2 regions of the Micromonospora echinaurantiaca genome follow, and region 1 is predicted to be linked to the other one. Evidence: riboswitches for the same ligand, from Rfam matches in the RefSeq annotation. Region 1 holds a riboswitch; the other holds the start of a gene.
The links. A riboswitch is a leader RNA that binds a small molecule or an ion and turns the genes downstream of it on or off. The one in region 1 is predicted to bind thiamine pyrophosphate.
Positions count from the first base shown of each region.

Region 2: linked by a shared signal. The riboswitch ahead of GA0070609_RS03375 (ECF transporter S component) and the one ahead of thiE (thiamine phosphate synthase) in region 1 are both predicted to bind thiamine pyrophosphate.

Region 1 is NZ_LT607750.1:23,152-31,135, forward strand. Features, by position in the region: gene GA0070609_RS00150 (ThuA domain-containing protein) at 1-2,224, opposite strand, end outside; TPP riboswitch at 2,546-2,655, shown strand; gene thiE (thiamine phosphate synthase) at 2,650-3,276, shown strand; gene thiO (glycine oxidase ThiO) at 3,270-4,460, shown strand; gene thiS (sulfur carrier protein ThiS) at 4,451-4,651, shown strand; gene GA0070609_RS00170 (thiazole synthase) at 4,648-5,427, shown strand; gene GA0070609_RS00175 (thiamine phosphate synthase) at 5,499-6,170, shown strand; gene thiD (bifunctional hydroxymethylpyrimidine kinase/phosphomethylpyrimidine kinase) at 6,167-6,955, shown strand; gene thiC (phosphomethylpyrimidine synthase ThiC) at 6,973-7,984, shown strand, end outside.
Region 2 is NZ_LT607750.1:716,977-724,960, forward strand. Features, by position in the region: gene gndA (NADP-dependent phosphogluconate dehydrogenase) at 1-1,390, opposite strand, end outside; gene GA0070609_RS03360 (hypothetical protein) at 1,795-2,034, shown strand; gene GA0070609_RS03365 (energy-coupling factor transporter transmembrane component T family protein) at 2,100-2,900, opposite strand; gene GA0070609_RS03370 (ABC transporter ATP-binding protein) at 2,965-4,380, opposite strand; gene GA0070609_RS03375 (ECF transporter S component) at 4,495-5,088, opposite strand; TPP riboswitch at 5,160-5,265, opposite strand; gene GA0070609_RS03380 (alpha/beta fold hydrolase) at 5,344-6,177, shown strand; gene GA0070609_RS03385 (sugar isomerase domain-containing protein) at 6,218-6,967, shown strand; gene GA0070609_RS03390 (DUF6328 family protein) at 7,133-7,636, shown strand; gene GA0070609_RS03395 (acyl-CoA dehydrogenase family protein) at 7,772-7,984, shown strand, end outside.

The DNA of each region.
Region 1 (7,984 bases):
TCGGCTCGGCGCTGGCCTCCGCGATCGGGGCCCGGTCGCCGGCGATGTAGTCGATCCGGTAGACGCCGGAGTTGTCGTTGTTGCCGCCGAAGCCACTGCCCCACTCGATGAGATAGAGCGCGCCATCCGGACCGAACTCGAAGTCCATCGGCCGGAGCATGGTCATGCCGGTGAGGAGCTGGTTGATGTCGACGAGGCTCTTGCCGTCACCGGTGAGCTGCATCGTGTACATCTTCGACTGGTTCCACTCGCCGAGGAGCGCCTTGCCGTCGTAGTACGCCGGCCACTTGCGGTCCGATTCCAGCTCGGCGTCGTACCGGTAGACCGGGCCGCCCATCGGCGCACCGCCGCCGCCGATCTCGGGGAACCGCGGGTTGCCGCTGTAGTCGTAGTCGACGGTGGCTGGGATCGCCGGCGGCAGGTTGGTGAGGCCGGTGTTGTTGGGCGAGTCGTTCACCGGCGCGGCGCAGTCGAACTTCGGCCCGCTGGGGCCGGACGGGAACGTGTAGTCGTTGTAGGCGTAGTTCGCCCCGGTGCAGTACGGCCAGCCGTAGTTGCCCGGCGTGCCGACGATGTTCCACTCGACGGTGCCCTCGGGACCGCGGTCGGGGTTGGCGGCGCTGGCGTCCGGCCCGTAGTCGGCGACGTAGAGGGTGTCGGTGGCCGGGTCGGTGCCGATCCGGAACGGGTTGCGGAAGCCCATCGCGTAGATCTCGGGCCGGGTCTTCGCGGTCCCCGGCGGGAACAGGTTGCCGCTCGGGACGGTGTACGTCCCGTCGTCCTCCGGGTGGATCCGGAGCACCTTGCCGCGCAGATCGTTGGTGTTGCCGGAGGTGCGCTGCGCGTCGTAGTCCTGCCGTCCCGGCCGCTCGTCGATCGGGGTGAACGCGTTGGACTCGAACGGGTTGGTGTTGTCGCCGGTGGCCAGGTAGAGGTTGCCGGCGCTGTCGAAGGTCATGCTGCCGCCGGCGTGGCAGCAGGTGTTGCGCTGGGTGTCCACCCGCAGCACCTGCTTCTCGCTGGCCGGGTCGATGCTGTCGCCGGTCACCGTGAACCGGGAGAGCAGGTTGCGGGCGATCCCGTCGTTCGGGGCGTAGTAGAGGTAGACCCAGTTGTTGGTGGCGAAGTCCGGGTCGAGCCGGATGCCGATCAGGCCGTCCTCGTTGCCGGTGGACACGTCCAGGTCGAGCGCGGTGACCGTGTTGCCGGTGTCCGGCTTGACGATCTGCACCCGGCCGTCGCGCTCGACGTAGAAGACCCGCCCGTCCGGGGCGACGTCCAGCTCCATCGGGTTGCTGGTGTTGCTGTCCAGGGTCACCTTCTCGAAGCTGGCGGTCAGCGACGCGCCGCAGTCGGCGTCCGCCGCCCCGGCCGCGGAGCGGATGCCGCCGAGCAGGTGGGCGAGGAACTGCGGTTCCGCGTACGACTCCCGGGTGTGCCCGCCGCCGGTGTACCAGGCGCGGCCGCCCTGGAAGTCGTGGCACCAGGCGATCGGGTGGTCGGCGCCCATCGCCCCCGCGCCGGGGGAGTAGCTGGTCTCGTCCAGGCTGGCCAGCACGTGCACGTCGGGGCGCGGGTTGGACTGGTAGTTGTACCACTCGTCGAACCGGGACCAGCGCTCCGGCAGCCCGGCGGTGGCCGGGTGGGCGTGGTCCTCCACCTTGACCGTGGCCTGCTGGTTCGCCGGGTGGCTGGCGAAGTACGCGCCGACCAGGTCGCCGTACCAGGCCCAGCTGTACTCGGTGTCCGAGGCGGCGTGGATGCCGACGTAGCCGCCGCCGGCGCGGATGTAGCGCTCGAAGGCGGCCTGCTGCTCGCCGTCGAGGACGTCGCCGGTGGTGGAGAGCCAGATCACCGCGCGGTACCGGGCGAGGTTGTCGTCGCTGAACGCGGCGCCGTCCTCGGTCGTGTCGACGGTGAACCCGTGCTCGGCGCCGAGCTGCTGGATGGCGGCGATGCCGGTCGGGATGGAATCGTGCCGGAAGCCGGCGGTCTTCGAGAACACCAGCACCGAGAACGGCTCGTCGGCCGCCGGCGCGGCGGGTCCCGTCCGCGGCTGGGTCTGCGGGGCGGGCGCCGTCAGCGGCGCGGCCTGTGCGGCGGGTGCGGTCTGCGCGGGGGGTGCGGCCTGCGCGGCGGGGACGCCGAACAGGGTGGTTGCGGTGAGCGCGAGGGGTAGCAGGGTGGTAAGGACGGGTAAACGGGCACGACGAGATCGGGACACGCCGCCTCCTATGTCGCTGTGGACAGGGATCGCGGGGGCCGGCTCGCCGAAGACCGTCCCGGATGGACCGGAGCGGACACCGTGCCAGGATGTCCGCGCCGGCATTTTGTCGAATCGCTGAACAAATTAATCCCGCTGGATCCGTTGCGGGCAAGATGCCGGCTGATAACGGTTTCGCAACGGCGAGCGACATTCCGAACAGCACCGTACGAAGTGCTCCGTCGCGGGCGGTATCGAGGGCCGTCCACCGCGTCGGCCGGGCGTCATGCGATTGCCGGACCCCGCCTTGGCAGGCCGGCGGATCTGTCGTACGGTGACACGGACGTAACCCACGGGAGCCCGGTGGACCGGGCTGAGAGGGGGGCTTGGAGCCCCCGACCGTCGAACCTGATCCGGGTAATGCCGGCGCAGGGAGGAGTGTTGCCGTGCCGTCCCTTGGGCGACTGCATCTGGTCACCGACACCCGACCCGGGCGGGATCCGCTCACCGTCGTCCGGGCCGCCCTCGCGGTGGCCCGCGCCGAGCTGGTGGTGCAGGTCCGGGTGGCGGACTCCGCGACCGACCGGGAGGCGTACGACCTGGCCCGCCGGGTGGTCGCGCTCTGCGCCGGGTACGACGCGACCTGCCTGGTCAACGACCGGCTGCACGTGGCGCTGGCGGTGGGCGCCGGCGGCGGCCACGTCGGCGCGGACGACCTGCCGGTCGGCGCGGCCCGCCGGGTGCTCGGCTCCGCCGCCGTGCTCGGCGCCACCGCGCGTGACCCGGGCACCGCCACCGAGGCGGTCGCCGCCGGCGCCAGCTACCTCGGCGTCGGCCCCTGCCACCCGACCGGCACCAAGACCGGCCTGCCGGACCCGATCGGCCCCGCCGGGGTGGGCGCGGTGGCCGCCGCGGTGGACGTGCCGGTGATCGCCATCGGCGGGGTCACCGCCGCTACCGTGCCGGCGCTGCGGGCCGCCGGGGCGTACGGGGTGGCGGTGGTCGGCGCGCTCTCCGCCGCCGCCGACCCGGGCCGGGCCACCGCCGAGCTGCTCCGGGCGTTGACGTGCTGACCAGCGGCCGGCCGGACGTGGCGGTGGTCGGCGCGGGGCCGATCGGGTTGGCCGTCGCCTGGCGCTGCGCGGCCCGCGGCCTGCGGGTGGTCGTGCACGACCCGGACCCGGGGTCGGGGGCGTCGGCGGTGGCCGCCGGGATGCTCTCCCCGGTCGCCGAGGCGTACTTCGGCGAACGGGAGCTGACCGGGCTGCTCTGCGCGTCCGCGGCCCGCTGGCCGGCGTTCGCCGCCGGGCTGACCGAGGCCACCGGGCTGCCGCTCGGCTACCGCACCGAGGGCACCCTGATGGTCGGGCTCACCGCCGACGACCTGGCCGAGGCGGGCCGGCTCTGGGCGTACCAGCAGGGGCTGGGGCTGCCGGTGACGCCGCTGCGCCCGACGCAGCTGCGCGACCGCGAGCCGGCGCTGGCGCCCCGGGTGCGCGGGGGCGCGCTGGCCCCCACCGACCACCAGGTCGACCCGCGGCTGCTGGTGCCGGCGCTGCGGGCGGCCGCGACCGCGGCCGGCGCGGTGCTGGTGCCGCAGGCGGTGCGCGAACTGTCCGAGCTGGACGCCCGGGTCACCGTGGTGGCGGCCGGCTGCGGCGCGGCCGCGCTGACCGGGCTGCCGGTCCGGCCGGTGAAGGGGCAGGTGCTCCGGCTGCGCGCGCCCGGCGGCGCGGCGCCGGGCTTCCGGCACGTGATCCGGGGGTACGCCGACGGCGAGCACGTCTACCTGGTGCCCCGCGCGGGCGGCGAGGTGGTGGTCGGGGCGACGGTCGAGGAGCGCACCGACCGGACGGTCACCGCCGGCGCGGTGCTGCGCCTGCTCCGCGCCGCCGTCGACCTGCTTCCCGAGCTGGCCGAGTACGACCTGGTGGAGACGGTGGCCGGGCTGCGTCCCGGCACGCCGGACAACGCCCCGATCCTCGGTCCGCTGCCCGGCCGGCCGGACGTGCTGGCCGCCACCGGCCACCACCGGCACGGCATCGTGCTCACCCCGGTCACCGCCGATCTGATCGCCGACCTGGCCGCCGGCGGCGACCCGGACCCGCTGCTCGCCCCGTTCGCGCCGGACCGCTTCGGGCCGGCCCACCCACCCCGGCAGGCGTCGGTCGGCCCGCCCGAGCAGGCGTTGCCGGGCGAGCCGACCGGGCCGGTCGACGGCGACCGGCAGACGACGGAGGAGGACAGGTGGAACTGACGGTGAACGGCGCCGGGCGGACCGTGCCCGGCGGTGCCACGGTGGCCGACCTGGTCCACGAGGTCACCCCGCAGCGGCGCGGCGTGGCGGTGGCGGTCAACGGCGAGGTGGTGCCGCGCAGCGGCTGGCCGGCGACGGTGCTGCGCGACGGCGACCGGGTCGAGGTGCTCAGCGCCGCCCAGGGCGGGTGAGCGCGGTGACCTTCGAACTGGGCGGCGTCCCCTTCACCTCCCGGTTGATCCTGGGCACCGGCGGCGCGGCCAACCTGCACGTGCTGGAGCAGGCGATCCGGGCGTCCGGCACCGAACTGGTCACCGTGGCGCTGCGCCGGGTGGACACCACCCCCGCCGGGTCGGGCGGGCTGCTGGCGCTGCTCGACCGGTGCGGGGTGCGGCTGCTGCCGAACACCGCCGGCTGCTACACCGCCGGCGAGGCGGTCAAGGTGGCGCACCTGGCCCGGGACGCGTTCGAGACCGACTGGGTCAAGCTGGAGGTGATCGGCGACGAGCGCATCCTGCTGCCGGACGGCGTCGAACTGCTGCGCGCCGCCGAGCAACTGGTCGCCGACGGGTTCACCGTGCTGCCGTACACCAGCGACGACCCGGTGCTGGCGCGGCGGCTGGCCGACGTCGGCTGCGCGGCGGTGATGCCCGCCGGCGCGCCGATCGGCTCCGGGCTGGGGGTGTCCAACCCGCACCACATCCGGCTGATCCGGCAGAGCGTGGACGTGCCGGTGATCCTGGACGCCGGCATCGGCACCGCCTCGGACGCCGCGCTGGCCATGGAACTCGGCTGCGACGCGGTGCTGCTGGCCAGCGCGGTGACCCGGGCCGCCGACCCGGTGGCGATGGCCACCGCGATGCGGTTCGCCGTCGAGGCCGGCCGGTTGGCGTACGGCGCGGGCCGGATCGCCCGCCGCTTCCACGCCCTCGCCTCCACTCCGGACGAGGGAAGGCCCGACCTGTGACCGCGTCCGTACGTCCGGCCGCGCCGGATCTTGGTGCGAACGGCCCCCTGGCGGGGCCGTCTCCCACCAGGATCTCCCGGCGGCCCGCCGGGGTCGTGGTGCTGACTGATCGGTGGCAGGCGCGGGGGACGCTGGTCGACGTGGTCGCGGGGGCGGTGGCCGGGGGAGTGCGTTGGGTGGTGCTGCGGGAGAAGGACCTGCCCCGCGCCGAGCGCGCCGCCCTCGCCACCGACCTGCGGGCCGTCCTCGACGAGGCCGGCGGCACCCTGGTCGTCGCCGGCCCCGACCCGCTCGACGGCGACGCCGTGCACCTGCCGTCCGCCGGCCCGTACCCGCCACCCCGGCTGGGCCTGGTCGGCCGCTCCTGCCACCACCGGGCCGAGCTGGCCAGACTCAGCACAGAGGACTACGCGACCCTCTCGCCGGTCTTCCCCACCAGCAGCAAACCCGGCTACGGCCCGCCCCTGCACCCGGCCGGACTGGCCGAGCTGATCACCGCCAGCCCGGTACCCGTCCTGGCCCTCGGCGGCATCGCCACCCCGGACCACGTCCACGCCTGCATCCGGGCCGGCGCGGCAGGAGTCGCCGTGCTCGGCGCCGTCATGCGCGCCGACGACCCCACCGAAGCCGCCGCCACCCTGACCCGAGCTTTCGAAGAGGCGATCAGCCGGGTGCCGCCAACCAGGCACGTCCCGATGGTCGCCCCCCAGCCCTCATGCGCAACCCCGGAAGAGGAACGATGACCCCCACGGCCGTCCTCACGATCGCCGGCTCCGACTCCGGCGCCGGCGCCGGCATCCAGGCAGACCTCAAGGTCTTCGCCGCCCTCGGCGCGTACGGGACCAGCGTGCTCACCGCGGTCACCGCGCAGAACACCCGGGGCGTCGACGCCGTCCTGCCGCTGCCGCCGCGCACGGTCACCGACCAGTTGGAGAGCGTGCTGGTCGACTTCGACGTACGGGCGGTCAAGACCGGGATGCTCGGCAGCCCGGCGGTCGCCGACGCGGTCGCGGAAGCGGCCCGGGACGGCCGGCTGCCGCACCTGGTCGTCGACCCGGTGCTGGTCGCCACCAGTGGACACGCGCTCGGTGTGGTCGCCGCCGTCGAGCGGCTGCTGCCGTACGCCGAGGTGGCGACGCCGAACTGCGCGGAGGCCGCGGCCATCACCGGACGCCCGGTGACCACGGTCGAGGAGATGGTGGCCGCCGCCGAGGCGCTCGCCGCGGGCGGGCCGGCGCACGTGGTGGTGACCGGCGGCGACGTGGACACCGACGGCGAGGCGGTCGACGTGCTGCACGGCGGCGGGGTGACCACCCTGCTGCGGGCGCCGCGGGTGGCCACCCGGCACAACCACGGCACCGGGTGCTCGTTCTCGGCGGCCATCGCGGTCCGGCTGGCGCTCGGCGACCCCGTGCCGGCGGCGGTGCGGGCGGCGAAGGAGTACGTGACCCGCGGGCTGGCCGGCGCGCGGGACTGGACGTTGGGCGCGGGACGCGGACCGCTGGACCACTTCGGCTGGTCCGCTTGATCACCAGGGAGGCTGTCATGCAGGCACGTCGCAAGGTGTACGTCGAGGGATCCCGGCCGGATGTGCGGGTGCCGTTCGCGGAGGTGGACCTGACCGGGGACAACCCGCCGGTGCGGCTCTACGACACCTCGGGGCCGGGCGCGGACCCGGAGGTGGGGCTGCCGCCGTTGCGCGGCCCGTGGATCGCCGAGCGCGGGGACGTCGCCCCGGTGCGGGGTGCCGGCACCCCGCTGGCCGGGGTGGGCGGGAAGCGGCCGACGCAGCTCGCGTACGCCCGGGCCGGGATCGTCACGCCGGAGATGGAGTTCGTGGCGATCCGGGAGGGGATGACGCCGGACTTCGTCCGGGACGAGATCGCCGCCGGGCGGGCGGTGCTGCCGCTCAACGTCAACCACCCGGAGTGCGAGCCGGCCATCATCGGCAAGGCGTTCCTGGTGAAGGTGAACGCGAACATCGGCACCTCGGCGGTCACCTCGTCGGTAGCCGAGGAGGTGGAGAAGCTGACCTGGGCGACCCGGTGGGGCGCGGACACGGTGATGGACCTGTCGACCGGCAAGCGGATCCACGAGACCCGCGAGGCGATCGTGCGGAACTCGCCGGTGCCGATCGGCACCGTGCCGATCTACCAGGCGCTGGAGAAGGTCGGCGGCGACCCGGTGAAGCTGAGCTGGGAGGTGTTCCGGGACACCGTCGTCGAGCAGGCCGAGCAGGGCGTGGACTACATGACCGTGCACGCCGGGGTGCTGCTGCCGTACGTGCCGATGGCGGTGGACCGGGTGACCGGGATCGTCTCCCGGGGCGGCTCGATCATGGCGGCCTGGTGCCTGGCGCACCACGAGGAGAACTTCCTCTACACCAACTTCCGGGAGCTGTGCGAGATCCTGGCCCGCTACGACGTGACGTTCTCGCTGGGTGACGGGCTCCGCCCCGGGTCCATCGCGGACGCCAACGACGAGGCGCAGTTCGCCGAGCTGAGGACGCTCGGCGAGCTGACCCGGATCGCCTGGGAGTACGACGTGCAGGTGATGA
Region 2 (7,984 bases), 690 kb from region 1:
GGTCGACGCGGTGGTAGGTGTGCGCCCCGAAGTTGTCCCGCAGGCCCTGGATCAGCGCGGCGGGCAGCCGCTCGGCGCGCAGCGCGTCGAAGTACGCCAGCGAGGAGGCGAACGCCGGCGCCGGCACCCCGGCCCGGGCCGCCTCGGCCACCACCCGCCGCCAGCTCGGCACGCCGTCGTTGACGGTGTCCGCGAACCAGGGCGCGACCAGCAGCGTGGGCAGGTCCGGCTGCTCGTCGTACGCCTGCCGGATGCGGTCCAGGAAGCGGGCCCGGATGATGCAGCCGCCCCGCCAGATGGTCGCCGTCCCGCCCAGGTCGATGTCCCAGTCGTACTCCCGGCTGCCGGCGCGGATCTGGTCGAAGCCCTGCGCGTACGCGACGATCTTGCTGGCCAGTAGCGCCCGCCGGACGTCCTCGACGAACGCGTCCCGGTCGGTGACCTGCCACTTCTTCTCGCCGGCGTCCGGGAACGCCCGGCGGGCCGCCGCCCGCTGGTCGGCGTGCCCGGACAGCGACCGGGCGAAGGTCGCCTCGGCGATGCCGGTGATCGGGATGCCCAGGTCGAGGGCGCTCTGCACGGTCCACCGGCCGGTGCCCTTCTGCTCGGCCCGGTCCAGCACGATGTCGACGAAGGCCCGCCCGGTGGCCGCGTCCCGGTGCCCCAGCACGTCGGCGGTGATCTCGATGAGGAACGACTCCAACTCGCCGGCGTTCCACTCACGGAAGATCTCCGCGAGCTCCGCCGGCTCCGCGCCCAGCCCGGCCCGCAGCAGGTCGTACGCCTCGGCGATGAGCTGCATGTCGGCGTACTCGATGCCGTTGTGCACCATCTTCACGAAGTGCCCGGCGCCGTCCGGGCCGATGTGCCGGCAGCACGGCACCCCGTCCACCTGGGCCGCGATCTTCTCGAAGATCGGCCCGAGCTTCCGGTAGGACTCGGCGGAGCCGCCGGGCATGATGCTCGGCCCACGCAGCGCGCCCTCCTCACCGCCGGAAACGCCGGTGCCGACGAAGTGCAGCCCGTGGCCGCGCAACGCCTCCTCCCGGCGCCGGGTGTCGGCGAAGTGCGCGTTGCCGCAGTCCACCACGATGTCGCCGGCGTCCAGCAGCGGGATCAACTCGTCGATCACCGCGTCGGTGGGGCCGCCCGCCTTGACCATGACGATCACCGCCCGGGGACGCTCCAGCGCGGCGACGAAGTCGGCCATCGACTCGGCCGGCACGAACGTGCCCTCGTCGCCGTGTTCCGCGACCAGGCTGCGGGTGCGCTCCGGCGAGCGGTTGTGCAGCGCCACGGTGAAGCCGTTGCGGGCCAGATTGCGGGCCAGGTTCCGGCCCATCACCGCCAGCCCGGTCACCCCGATCTGTGCCGTCGCCTGCTCGGCCATCCGTCCGCCACCTTCCGCCGTCGACACCTGCCGCTGCGACCGTATCGCGGCCCCGACGGCCGGCGCGCCGAACATCGACACGGGGTGACCGCGGCGTAGCGGCGCGTCGGGTTCGACCGTGGTCGGTAATTCGGCTGCGCGGGTCCGGGTGGGGCGGTACCGTGTGGCCATGCGCAAGTGACGCCCCACCTCCGAGCCGGCCCGCCGCCCTTGCCGCGGGTCCGCGTGCTCCCGGGCGTCCGCATTCCCACCTGCCGCAGCGGCGGTGGTGTCCTCCGTGGTCGGTACCGGCGAGCAGTCCCGAATCCGTACGACCGTCGCCCGACGGTCACCTGACGAGCCGGATCGTCCGCCCGCCCGCGTCCAGCGCCGGCCGGAACGGTCCGCAGACAAGGAGGCACCGGATGCCCGCCAAGCGCAATCCGAAGAAGACCCGCAGCGACCTGCCCACGCCCTCGGCCGCGGACCTGACGCCGGTCAACCTCGACCAGGTTGCCGTCGCGCCGGTGTCGCCGGCCGGTCCGGTGCTGCCGGCCGCCCGGCCCACCGCCCCGAAGGCCGGTCCGCCGGTCGGCGGCGGCAAGGCGGGCGGCCGCACCCAGCGGGCCGGGCAGACCCGCCGGTACGCCTTCCGGCGCAGCTGACCGGCGGCCCGGGGTGGAGGTGCCGCCGCCCACCGGCGGTGGCCCCTCCACCCCGGCGTGGCCGCTCAGCCGATCAGCGGGCGGAACGTGCCGAGCAGCACGCTGACCGTCAGGGCCGCGCCGGCCACCGCCGCCGCCCCGGCGATCAGCAGGCCGTCGGCGGCGCCGAACCGCTGCCGGCGGGCGACCGTGCGGGGGGTGCCCGCGTCGAAGCCCCGGGCGTCCATCGCCACCGCCAGCCGGGTGCCCCGCCGGATCGCCCCGACCAGCAGCGCGAACGCGGTCGAGACGAAGAGCCGCAGCTTGGCCAGCGGGTTCCGACCGGCGTCGACCCCGCGGGCCCGGCGGGCCAGGCTGATCATCTGCCACTCCTGACCGAGCAGCGGCACCAGCCGGAACGCGGCCAGCGCTCCGATGGCGAACCGGGCCGGCGCCTTCGCGTTCTGGATCAGCGCGTCGGCCAGGTCGGTCGGGTCGGTGGTGGCGAAGACGATCACACCCGGCAGCGCCACCGCGAACATCCGCAGCACCAGGCCGAGCGCGGTGAGCAGCACCCCGGAGGTGACCACCACCGGGCCGGCCTCGACCAGCACCCGGCCGGACCGCTCGGCGGCGAAGAGCACCAGGGTGACCAGGATTCCGACCGCGCCCAGCAGCAGTGGCCAGGCCCGCCGGGCCAGCACCCGGAACCGGACCCCGAACAGCGGCAGCACGGCCAGTTCGACGGCGACCGCGATGGCCGGCGCCACCGGGTCCAGGGTGGCGATCATGATGAACGAGAAGACCAGGGCCGCGGCCAGCTTGGCCACCGGGTTGCGCCGGGCCAGCGGGGCGTCCGGCGCGGCGACCGGCTCCAGCGTGATCACGGGCGGTCCAGGGTGCGGGGCCGGTCGGGCCGGAGGTGCGGTGTGGGGACGGGGTGTGAGCTGGTCATGCGCGACCCAGGGTGAGGGTGCGGTCGGCCAGTGCGGCGACGAACTCCGGGTCGTGGGTCACGGTGACCACGCCGTGCCCGCCGTCGCGCTGCTCGGCGAAGAGGTCCACCAGCTCCAGCCAGGTCCGCCGGTCCTGGCCGAAGGTGGGTTCGTCGCAGATCAGCAGCCGGGGCGCGGTGGCCAGGGCGGTCGCGACGCTCAGCCGCCGCGCCTCGCCGCCGGAGAGGGTGTACGGGTTGGCGGCGGCCAGCCGTTCCAGCCGGAGCCGAGCCAGCAGCGCGTCCACGGTGGCGCGTATCGCGGGCTCGGGCGAACCGGTGCGGCGCGGCCCCAGCGCCAACTCGTCGAAGACCGTGCCGGTGACGAACTGGTGCTCGGGATCCTGGAAGACCGAGCCGATCCGCCGGGCCAGCGCCGGGGCGCGCCACCGGTGCGGGGGAGTGCGGGCGTCCGGGCCGGCCAGCGCCGGGCTCGCGGTCACCGTGCCGGCTCCGGGCCGGAGCAGCCCGCCGAGCAGCAGGGCCAGGGTCGACTTGCCGGCCCCGTTCGGGCCCAGCACGGCGAGCGCCTCGCCGGCGCGTACCCCGAGGTCGGTGGGGGCCAGCCGGGGCGGCAGGCCGAGCCGGTCGGCGGTGAGCAGCAGGTCGCCGGCCGGGGCGACGGCCCGGCGCGGCGGCACCGGACGGCCCGGCACCCAGACCCCCTCGGCGGCGAGCGCGTCGCCGTGCGCGCCGAACACCGCCTCCGGGGTGCCGTCGGCGCGGACGCCGCCGCCGGGTTCCAGCACCACCACCCGGTCGACCAGCGGCAACGCGTCGGCGACCCGGTGTTCCACCAGGATCAGCGTGGTGTCCGCGTCCAGCGCCCCGGCGACCGCGTCCCGGACCAGCGCGGCGCCGGCCGGGTCGAGGTTGGCGGTGGGTTCGTCGAGCAGCAGCAGGCCCGGGCGTAGGGCGAGCACCCCGGCCAGGGCCAGGCGCTGCTGCTCGCCGCCGGAGAGCGCGGCGGTGGGCCGGTCCCGGTGGTACGGGAAGCCGACCCGGCGCAGCGCCTCGTCCACCCGGGGCCAGATCTCCCCGGCGGGCACCCCCCGGTTCTCCAGCCCGAACGCGACGTCGTCGCCGCTGCGGGCCATCACCAGTTGGCTCTCCGGGTCCTGGAAGACGATGCCGACCCGTTCCCGGCCCTTGCGCGGGTCGAGCCCGTCGATCTCGACGGTGCCCTCCTGCTCGCCGGAGTCCTCGGGCAGCAGGCCGGCCAGCGCGGCGAGCAGGGTGCTCTTGCCGGCCCCCGAAGGCCCGAGCAGCAGCACCCGCTCTCCGCTCTCCACCCGCAGGTCCACCCCCCGCACCGCCCAAGCGCGCCGCCCCGCATGCCGCCACCCAAACCCCCGCACCAGTACGGAACTCACGCTCCCACCCCCGCCCGGGCAGGGTTGATCATGAAGTTGTTGCCGCGACACGCCGGTGCGGAGGGCAACAACTTCATGATCGACGAGGTGGGGCGGGGGCGGGGCATGGGCGGGTCAGACCAGGGTGCGGTCGCGGGCGGCGGGGAAGCGGTCCAGGGCGCCGGTGCCGGCCAGGGCCCGGGTCAGGTACCAGCCGCCGACGCCGGCGATGATCGCGGCGCTGACCACGGTCAGCAGCGCGTACGGGATCCGGTAGCTGCCCAGCGCGTAGTCGACGTTCCAGACGAAGAAGTCGAACAGCGCCGCGCCGAGGCCGGTCAGCGTGCCGGCGAGCAGCGCGGTCGGCAGCCGGAACGAGCGGTACCGGAAGGCGGCGAAGGCCAACTCGGCGCCGAGACCCTGGATCAGACCCTGGACGATGGTGATCCCGCCCCACTCGGAGCCGAGCAGCGCGGAGATCGTCGCGGCGACCGCCTCGCAGAACAGCGCCGCGCCGGGCTTGCGGATGATCAGGCCGCCGAGCACCGCCGGCACCAGCCAGACGCCGTACATGACCGCCTGGCCGGCCGGGAAGAACGCGAACGCCGGGTCGACGGCCCGCCAGAGCAGGCCCCAGGCCCAGAAGATGACGCCGAAGGCCACCGCGATCACCGCGGCCACGACGATGTCGATGGTGCGCCACCGGTTGGTGGCGGGGTGTTGTTTCATGAGTGCTCCCAGTCCTGACTACGAACCAGGAGAAGACGCACGCCGCGCCCGGTGCCCCGGACGGCGGCGCGGCTGGAGGTCGACCGAACTCCCTGCGCTGGCATTACCCAGATCAGGTTCGAGGGTCTGCGGGTGGTGCCCGCACTCTCAGCGCTGTGCGCTCCCCTGTCGGATGTGAAGTTGTCCCGGCAGACGCTAGCACCGCCGGCAGCGCCGAGACGAGCCGCCCGCGCCGGCCTGGGTAGGCTGCCGATCATGCGCATCGACGCCCGAGGGTTGCGGTTCGAGGTACGCGTCGGCGGCCCGGAGGGCGGCGACCCCGCGCTCCTGCTGCACGGCTTCCCCCAGCACGGTGGGGAGTGGGACGACGTGGTCCCGACGTTGCACGCCGCCGGACTGCGCACGTACGCGCCGGACCAGCGCGGCTACTCGCCCGGCGCGCGGCCGGAGGCGGTCGAGGCGTACCGGATGGACGAACTGGTCGCCGACGCGCTGGCCGTGCTGGACGCCCTTGGCGCGTCGACCGCGCACGTGGTCGGCCACGACTGGGGTGCGCTGGTCGGCTGGGAACTGGCCGTCCGGCACCCGGAGCGGGTGCGCACGCTGACCGCGGTCTCCGTGCCGCACCCGGCCGCCATGGCGTACGCGCTGGCGAACGACCCGCAGCAGAAGGTGCGCTCGGCGTACATCGTGCTGTTCCGGCAGCCCGGCAAGGCCGAGAAGGTGCTGCTGGGGTTGAACGCCACGGCGCTGCGCCGGATGCTCGCCGGGGTTGGCGACGCCGACCGGGTGGCGGCGTACGCCGAGCCGATGCGCGAGCCGGGCGCGCTGACCGCCGCGCTGAACTGGTACCGGGCGATGCCGTCGCGGACGGAGCTGGCCGCCACCGGCCCGGTGACCGTGCCGACCACGTTCGTCTGGAGCGACCAGGACGTGGCGATCGGCCGGACCGCCGCCGAGGCGTGCGCCGAGCGGGTGACCGGGGACTACCGCTTCGTGGAACTGCCCGGGGTGAGCCACTGGATCCCGGACGAGGCGCCGGCGCCGCTGGCCGAGGCGATCCTGGCCCGGGTACGCGGACTGGCCTGACGGCCGACGCGAGGTGCAGGCAGTGATGGACGGAGGAAGCATGACGGTGAGTGCCGAGGACTACCTGGCCGTGGTGACCGAGACGATGGGCCGGGTCGCCGCCAGCCAGCGCGAGGCGGTCGGACGGGCGGCCGACCTGATCGCCGACGCGGTGCGCGCGGACGGGGTGGTGCACGCCTTCGGCACCGGGCACTCGGAGGCGCTGGCGATGGAGATCGCCGGCCGGGCCGGCGGCCTGGTGCCGACCAACCGGATCGCCCTGCGCGACCTGGTGCTGCTCGGCGGCGAGCCGGTCGACCTGCTCGGCCCGACCCTGGAGCGGGACCCGTCGGTGGCGCACAAGCTCTACGACCTCGCCCCGGTCCGTCCCGGCGACGTCTTCGTGCTGGCCTCCAACTCCGGCGTCAACGGCGCGATGGTGGAGTTCGCGTCCCTGGTCAAGGAGAAGGGGCACGCCCTGGTGGCGATCACCTCGGCGCAGCACTCGGCCCGGATGACCTCGCGGCACCCGTCCGGTCGCAAGCTCGCCGACTACGCCGACGTGGTGCTGGACAACGGCGCCCCGTACGGCGACGCCACCCTGCCGCTGCCCGGCGGCGGCGCGGTCGGCGCGGTCTCGTCGATCACCGCGGCGCTGCTGGCCCAGCAGATCACGGTCGAGGTGGTGGCCCGGTTGCTGGCGGCGGGGGAGCGCCCGCCGGTCTACCTGTCGGCCAACATCGCCGGCGGCGACGAGCACAACCACGAGTTGGAGGCCCGGTACGCCGGCCGGATCCGGCGCGGGGCCTGAGCCACGGGGCCTGCGCCGCGGAGCGTCGAGCCCCGGGATGCCGAGGTCGCGGTACCGCCGGGCCCGGGTCGTGAGCCGGTTTCGTGACGAGCGCGGTGGGGCATCAGCGTTGCTGCCGGCGGGGTGGCCCCCGCCGGCAGTAACGTCTCACCGGAGGTGGCCCCCGTGTCGAAGGAAACCGAGCGGCAGCGCTGGCAGCGCAACTTCGCCGACCTGCTGCAGGAGTTGCGGGTCGCCCAGACCGGTGTGCAGATCCTCTTCGCCTTCCTGCTCACCCTGCCGTTCAGCAACGGGTTCACCAGCACCAGCGGCTTCCAGAAGGACGTCTACATCGTCGCGTTGCTGGCGGCGGCGGCCGCCACCGCGATGATCATCTCGCCGGTGGCGTTCCACCGGGCGCTGTTCCGTCAGGGGCGCAAGCCGGAGCTGGTCCGCTTCGCCCACAAGATGGCCAGCGCCGGTCTCGCCTTCATGCTGATCTCGATGGTCAGCGCGGTGCTGCTGATCACCGACTTCGTGCTGGACCGGAGCGTCGCCCTGGTGCTCAGCGGCGCCGCCGGCCTGTGGTTCCTCACCTTCTGGGTGATCCTGCCGTTCGCCCGACGCAACTGGGGCGAGGACGACATCGACGACGAGGACGACGACCCGCGAAGCATCCCCGGCGACTGAGCGCGTACCCCGGCCACTGGGCCGCGTCGAGAAAACTCGATCTTTACCGAACGCTACCCCTGGGTAACACCCGGGGGTAGCGTTGCGTGTGTCGAGCACGTTGACGCAGCCGGACCGAGGTTCGAGGGGGCAACCGTGACCACGACGCAGAACAGCCGCTCCGCGCCCGACGGCGCGGGCTCCGACCAGCCCACCCCCGCCGACGGCGTGACCGCGCCCGGCGTCGCCGGGCCGTTGCCGACCGAGGCGGGCCAGGTCTCCGAAAAGGAGGCCCGCCAGGTCGCCGAGGCCGCCCGGGAGTCCACCTGGGACCGTCCCAGCTTCGGCAAGGAACTCTTCCTCGGCCGG